Regions from separate parts of the Stenotrophomonas sp. Steno-Z10-BAI genome, predicted to be linked through region 1. Evidence: riboswitches for the same ligand, from Rfam matches in the RefSeq annotation. Region 1 holds a riboswitch; the other holds the start of a gene.
What was found. A riboswitch is a leader RNA that binds a small molecule or an ion and turns the genes downstream of it on or off. The one in region 1 is predicted to bind glycine.
Positions count from the first base shown of each region.

Region 2: another riboswitch for glycine. It lies ahead of gcvP (aminomethyl-transferring glycine dehydrogenase); the one in region 1 lies ahead of AC06E9_RS14325 (trimeric intracellular cation channel family protein).

Region 1 covers NZ_JBWJOZ010000005.1:274,483-277,862, reverse strand. The annotation lists gene AC06E9_RS14340 (NAD(P)/FAD-dependent oxidoreductase) at 1-281, shown strand, start outside; gene AC06E9_RS14335 (ribonuclease E inhibitor RraB) at 282-626, opposite strand; gene AC06E9_RS14330 (GIY-YIG nuclease family protein) at 713-982, opposite strand; glycine riboswitch at 1,027-1,120, shown strand; glycine riboswitch at 1,129-1,220, shown strand; gene AC06E9_RS14325 (trimeric intracellular cation channel family protein) at 1,313-1,930, shown strand; gene AC06E9_RS14320 (MdtA/MuxA family multidrug efflux RND transporter periplasmic adaptor subunit) at 2,134-3,300, shown strand; gene AC06E9_RS14315 (MdtB/MuxB family multidrug efflux RND transporter permease subunit) at 3,297-3,380, shown strand, end outside.
Region 2 covers NZ_JBWJOZ010000001.1:453,335-456,714, reverse strand. The annotation lists gene gcvP (aminomethyl-transferring glycine dehydrogenase) at 1-1,672, opposite strand, end outside; glycine riboswitch at 1,761-1,862, opposite strand; gene AC06E9_RS02250 (multidrug effflux MFS transporter) at 2,144-3,367, shown strand.

The DNA.
Region 1 (3,380 bases):
GCAAGCCCGCGCCGGGTGCGTTCAAATACCAGGACTTCGGCAACCTGGCGACCATCGGCCGCATGGCGGCGATCGTCCACCTCGGCCGGCTGCAGCTCTCCGGCGTGCTGGCCTGGTGGTTCTGGCTGGCCGCGCACGTGTTCTTCCTGATCGGCTTCCGCAACCGCGTGGTGGTGCTGTTGAACTGGGCGGTGGCGTACTGGAGCTATCAGCGCAGCGCGCGGATCATCTTCGGCGATGCACAGGACGATCGCCGGCCGAAACGACCGCCCACGCCCTGATCATCCCTGCGACAGACATCCCCAGCCATCCACCTGGCCGCTGTAGGAGACCGCCTCGCTGGCCAGCAGACCTTCGAAGCCGGCGATGTTCTGGTGGGTCGGCAGCATCAGCGGATGCACCACCACCTGCCACGGGTAGTCATCGTTGCCGTCGTAGGCGGCGAAGGACACCTTCTGGTCGTTCTTGAGCAGGTGCACGGCGAAGGCGATCGCCACATCCTGGGTCGGGAAGATCAGCGCGAAATCCACCTCGCGCGGAATCGTCAGATCATCGCCGTCCTGCAGCATGTTCCAGAGCACATCGCCATTCTCATCTTCCGGGTACAACGACAGATCGCGGGACATGGCACTCCAGGGCTTGGGCAAGCGGATCAACGAACGAGGGTCGATGGTATGCCGCCAACGAAGGCCCGAACAACCCGCACGCGGGGCTACGTGGGATCGGGCAGCGCCAGCCACGCCAGCTTGCGCTCGCGCGGTTGCCGCTTGAGCTGCCACTCGGCCTTCGACGCCGCCGCGCGGTCCGGGTAGGCGCGCATCGCCAGCACCTTCACCGGCGGGTTGGCCCGGGTGTATTTCGCCCCTTTGCCGGCCAGATGGGCCTGGAAGCGCGCGTCCACGTCGTTGCTGATGCCGGCGTAATAGCTGCCGTTGCGGCATTCAAGCAGGTATAGGTACCAGAGGGCGGGTTCAGCGGGCATACCGGGATTATCCCCCGGCACGGGCCCGGCGGCTGCTAGAATCCGCCCCGGATGCAGGAGAGAGGCGCCGCGCTGGCGCCCGCCGAAGGCGCAGGCTCCCATAATCGCTCAGGCCGGTGGCTGCACAGCCACCAACCATGCATCCGACACGCCGATCTGGAGAGAGGTCTTCAATGACCCGCCGAAGGGGCACGTGGCTTTGGCCACCGAACTCTCAGGCAAAAGGACAGCGGGAGCGGCAACGGAATCCCACCCCACGACAGTGCAGCGGCGCTGGCGTGAGGCGTGTGCGTTTCCGTCCCCCGCCTGACGTGTTTCCCGGAGCCCCCCATGCTGCTCTCCCTGATCTACCTCATCGCCATCTCGGCCGAAGCCATGACCGGCGCGCTGTCGGCCGGTCGCCGCCGCATGGACCTGTTCGGCGTGGTCATCATCGCCTGCGTCACCGCGCTCGGCGGCGGCTCGCTGCGCGACATCGTGCTCGGCCACTACCCGCTGGGCTGGGTGAAGCACCCGGAGTACCTGGGCTTCACCATCTGCGCGGCACTGATCGCGACCTGGGTGGCGCGCTGGATGCATCACTTCCGGCGCACCTTCCTGGTGCTCGATGGCCTGGGCCTGATCGCGTTCACCCTGATCGGCTGCGCGGTCGCGCGCGAGGGCGGGCACACCGTGCCGATCATCCTGATCGCCGGCATGCTGACCGGTGCGTTCGGCGGCGTGCTGCGCGATGTGTTGTGCAACGAGGTGCCGCTGATCTTCCAGAAAGAACTGTATGCGGTGATCACCCTGCTCACCGGCGCGGCCTACCTGGCCCTGCTGGAACTCGGCGTGTCGCTCAACGCGGCCACGCTGTGGTGCCTGGGCGGCGGCTTCCTGTTCCGCCTGCTGGCCATCCACTTCAAGTGGGAAATGCCGAAGTTCGTGTACCGCGACGAGGTGCATTGACGCACCCGCGGGCATGACCAAGGTCACGGGAGCTTGAGCGGCCCGGCCCTGTATCATGGCGCTCCCGTTCCATTCGAACGGCATCCAGCCACGCGGCGGTGTTCCACCCGCTGCCCCGCCAGACACCCTCTCCCCCGTTGACCTGCCGCCGTCGGCCGGTCCCCATGGACGCACTGCTCCGGTGGAGGGTGCGCAGGATGCGTATGTCCGCTTCAACGCCCCCGTCGTCTCGCCGTCGTTTCGCCACACCGCTGTTGATCGCTGCCGGTGTCGGCCTGGCCGCCATCGCTGCATGGAAACTGCTCTCGCCCGCCCCCGCCGCCGGCCCGTCCGGGGGTCCGCAGCCGACCCCGGTGCGTGTGGCCACCGCGACGCAGGAAGACCTGGTGGTGCGCCTGAAAGCGCTGGGCACGGTGACCCCGCTGCATACGGTGAGCATCCGCAGCCGCGTGGATGGCGAGCTGCTGCGGCTGGCATTCTCCGAGGGCCAGCACGTCACCGCCGGCGAGCTGCTGGCCGAGATCGATCCGCGCCCGTTCCAGGTGCAGCTCTCGCGTGCGCTGGGTACCCAGCAGCAGAACCTGGCCGAGTTGGACAATGCCGAAAGCCAGCTCAAGCGCTTCGCCGAACTGCAAAGCAAGCACTTCGTCTCCGCGCAGGACCTCAGTGATCAGCAGAGCAAGGTCCGCCAGCTGCAGGGCCGCCGCCAGACCGACCAGGCGGCGGTGGATGAAGCACGCCTGCAGCTGCAGTACACCCGCATCACCGCACCGGTGGCCGGGCGCATGGGCCTGCGCAACGTCGATGTCGGCAACCTGGTGCGCAGTGGCGATACCGAGCCGCTGGCCACCATCACCCAGACCACCCCGATCAGCGTGCTGTTCACCGTGCCCGAGCCGGACCTGCCGGCGGTGGTGGCTGCCGCACGCGCCAATCCCCGGCTGACCGTGGAAGCCTGGGACCGCGAGGAGCGCACTGCACTGGGCGACGGGGTGCTCTCCAGCCTGGACAACCGCATCGATACCGCCACCGGCACGCTGAAACTGCGCGCGCAGTTCGCCAATACCGATGAATCACTGTTCCCCAACCAGTTCGTCAACGTGCGTCTGCAGGTCAGCAGCAGCGATGCGGTGGTGATTCCCAATGCCGCCGTGCAGTTCGGCAGCAAGGGCAGCTACGTCTATGTGATCGCGGCCGATGACACCTCATCGCTGCGCACCGTGGTGCTCGGCCCGGCCGATGGCGAACGCGTCTCGGTGCGCGAAGGCCTCAAGGCCGGCGAGCGCGTGGTGGTGGAAGGCATCGACGGGCTGCGCGAAGGCGCCAAGGTCGAGGTGGTGGAGCAGGACCCGCCACGGACCGGCGCATGAACCTCTCGCGCCCCTTCATCGAGCGCCCGGTCGCGACCACGCTGCTGATGGTGGCGCTGCTGCTGTCCGGCGTGATGGCC
Region 2 (3,380 bases), on a different contig from region 1:
CGGTGCACTCGACCAGCATCGCTTCCAGGCCGTCGATCAGTTCCTTGTAGCCGGTAGCCTGGTCGGCCGGGGCCAGCGGATGGATGTTGGCGAACTCCGGCCAGGTCACCGGGATCATCTCGGCGGTGGCGTTGAGCTTCATGGTGCAACTGCCCAGCGGGATCATGGTGCGATCCATCGCCAGGTCCTTGTCCGCCAGCGAGCGCAGGTAACGCAGCAGTTCGTGTTCGCTGTGGTGGGTGTTGAACACCGGGTGGGTCAGGAATTCGCTGGTGCGCACCAGATCGGCCGGCAACGCATCGGCGGTGGCCGCATCCAGTGCATCCACGTCGACCGTGGCACCGAACAGCTGGCCGAGCGCGACGATGTCGGCGCGGGTCGCGGTTTCGTCCAGGCTGATGCCGACCGCATCGCTGTCGATCGCACGCAGGTTGATGCGCGCCGCCGCAGCCTTGGCGTGGATCGCCTTGGCGTCCACATCCTTGACGTGCAGGGTGTCGAAGAAGTGCTCGCCCACGTTGACGCCGGCGCCGCGCAGTGCGGCGGCCAGGATCGCGGCCAGACGGTGGGTGCGACGGGCGATGCGGGTCAGGCCTTCCGGGCCGTGGTACACGGCGTACATCGAGGCCATCACCGCCAGCAGCACCTGCGCGGTGCAGATGTTGGAGGTCGCCTTCTCGCGGCGGATGTGCTGCTCGCGGGTCTGCAGCGTCAAGCGGTAGGCAGCGTTGCCCTGCGCATCGACCGAGACACCGATCAGGCGGCCCGGCATCGAGCGCTTGTAGGCGTCGCGGCAGGCCATGAAAGCGGCATGCGGGCCGCCGAAGCCGAACGGCACGCCGAAGCGCTGCGAGTTGCCGACCACGATGTCCGCGCCCCATTCGCCGGGGGCGGCGATCAGGGTCAGCGCCAGCAGGTCGGTGGCCACGGCGACCAGGCCACCGCGCGCGTGCACGGCATCGGCCAGCGCCTTGTAATCGCCGATATGGCCGAAGGTATCCGGGTACTGCAGCAGCACGCCGTAGGCTTCGGCTTCCATCGCCTCGGCCGGGGTGCCCACGCGCAGCACGATGCCCATCGGCTCGGCGCGGGTGCGCAGCAGTTCCAGCGTCTGCGGGTGCACGGCGTCGTGCACGAAGAAGGTATCGGACTTCGACTTGGCCGAGCGCTTGGCCAGCGTCATCGCTTCGGCGGCGGCGGTGGCTTCATCCAGCAGCGAAGCGTTGGCGATCTCCATGCCGGTGAGGTCGGCGCACAGGGTCTGGAAGTTGATCAGCGCTTCCATGCGGCCCTGTGAAATCTCGGCCTGGTACGGGGTGTAGGCGGTGTACCACGCCGGGTTTTCCAGCACGTTGCGCAGGATGACGTTCGGGGTGAGCGTGCCGTAGTAGCCCTGGCCGATGAAGGTGCGGAACACCTGGTTCTTGTCGGCGATGGCGCGGATCTTGGCCAGCGCCTGCACTTCGGTGAGGGACTCGGGCAGATCCAGCGGTGCCGGCGACTTGATGCCGGCCGGGACGATCGCATCGGTCAGTGCGTCCAGCGAGGCGTGGCCGACCACGTCGAGCATCTGCGCGATTTCGGCGTCGTTGGGGCCGATATGGCGTTCGACGAACGCGTGGCTGTGTTCAAGCTCGCGCAGGGAGGGGGTGTTCTGGGACATGGCTGGCATCTCGGAGAGTGGGCACGCACGTTCGGAAGGCGGCCGGGCCAGGGCGCGTCGCGGACGACAGCGATCCACCGGACCTTGCGGTCTTCCTGGGTGCCCCTCTGTCCTTTTGCCTGAGAGTTTAAAAGCGCGCATCGGCGTGCTTCGTGCCCCTTCGGCGCCGGCATTCGCCGGTCTCTCCAGAGTTTTGGTACGGGTGGTATCGGGCCTGAGCGATTACGGGCGTTGCGCCTTCGGCAGCGGGTGTCCGCTTCTCCCACCATGTAGCGCGGCGATTATAGCCCAGCCGTTTCGGGCACTGGGCCTTTCCGGCACATGAATACGCAGCCGCGCAGGACCCCGGAAACCCGGCCCGGGCATGGTGCCGGGGGCGGCAAAGGCCTATGATCACTGGATCCTCGTATTCATCTGGCGCCGCCCGTTCCGGGCCAGGCGCCCGCCGTGCAGTGCGCATGGCCGCTGACGGAAGCCCGCATGACGCCCGCCTCACCCTCGACCCGCCGCTTGGCCCTGCTGCTCGCAGGCCTGGCGATGTTCGGTCCGTTCTCGATCGACACCATCTTTCCCGCCTTCCTGCTGCTGGGCGACCGCATGCAGGTGGACCAGGTTGCGGTGCAGCAGACCATCAGCGTGTACCTGCTGTTCTATGGCCTGATGAGCCTGGCCCACGGCCCGCTCTCGGATGCGTTCGGCCGCAAGCGGGTGATCATCGGTGGGCTGGTGCTGTTCATCGGCGCCTCGATCGGCTGTGCGCTGTCGCGGGACATGACCACCTTGCTGGTGTTCCGCGCGCTGCAGGGCGTGACGGCCGGTGTGGGTGTGATCGTCGGCCGCGCCGTGATCCGCGATCTGTACCACGGTGCCGACGCGCAGCGCTTGATGAGCCAGGTCTCGATGATCTTCGGCGTCGCCCCGGCGATCGCCCCGATCATCGGTGGCTGGATCCTGCTCGGCGGCGGCGACTGGCCGTTGATCTTCTGGTTCCTGGTGCTGTTCGGCGTGGTGTTGCTGCTGGCCACCGGCAAGTGGCTGCCCGAAACCCATCCGGTCGAGGCGCGCACGCCACTGTCGATGCGGGAACTGCTGCGCAGCTATGCGCGGATGGGTTCCAATGCGCGCCTGCTGCGTCTTGCTGCAGCCGGTGCGTTCAATTTCTCCGGCATCTTCCTGTATATCGCCTCGGCGCCGGTGTTCGTGATGCAGCACCTGAAGCTCGGCGAAGGCGGATTTGCCTGGTTGTTCATTCCCACCATCGGCGGCATGACCGTGGGCTCGTTCCTGTCCGGGCGCATGGCCGGGCGGATCGTGCCGCAGCGACAGATCGCGATCGGGTTTGCGTTGTGCGCGGTCTCGGCGCTGTTGAACTTCGGCTACGTGGCATCGGTACCGCAGATCGCGCTGCCGTGGGCGGTGATGCCGATCTTCCTGGGCGGCGTCGGCATGGCCTTGATCTTCCCGATCCTGGCGCTGGCCGTGCTGGACATGTACCCGCATCAGCGCGGCCTGGCCTCCTCGATGCAGATGTTCATCCAGCTGATGATCAACACGGTGGTGGCCGGCGTGGTCTCGCCGATGCTCAGCAGCAGCCCGATGCACCTGGCCTTGGGCTACGCGGGCTTCTTCGCCATCGGTGCCGTCTTCTGGTACTGGGAGCGGCGCTGCGAACGCCGCCGCGACCTGCTCACGCCCATCGAGTGAGCCGCATGCATGC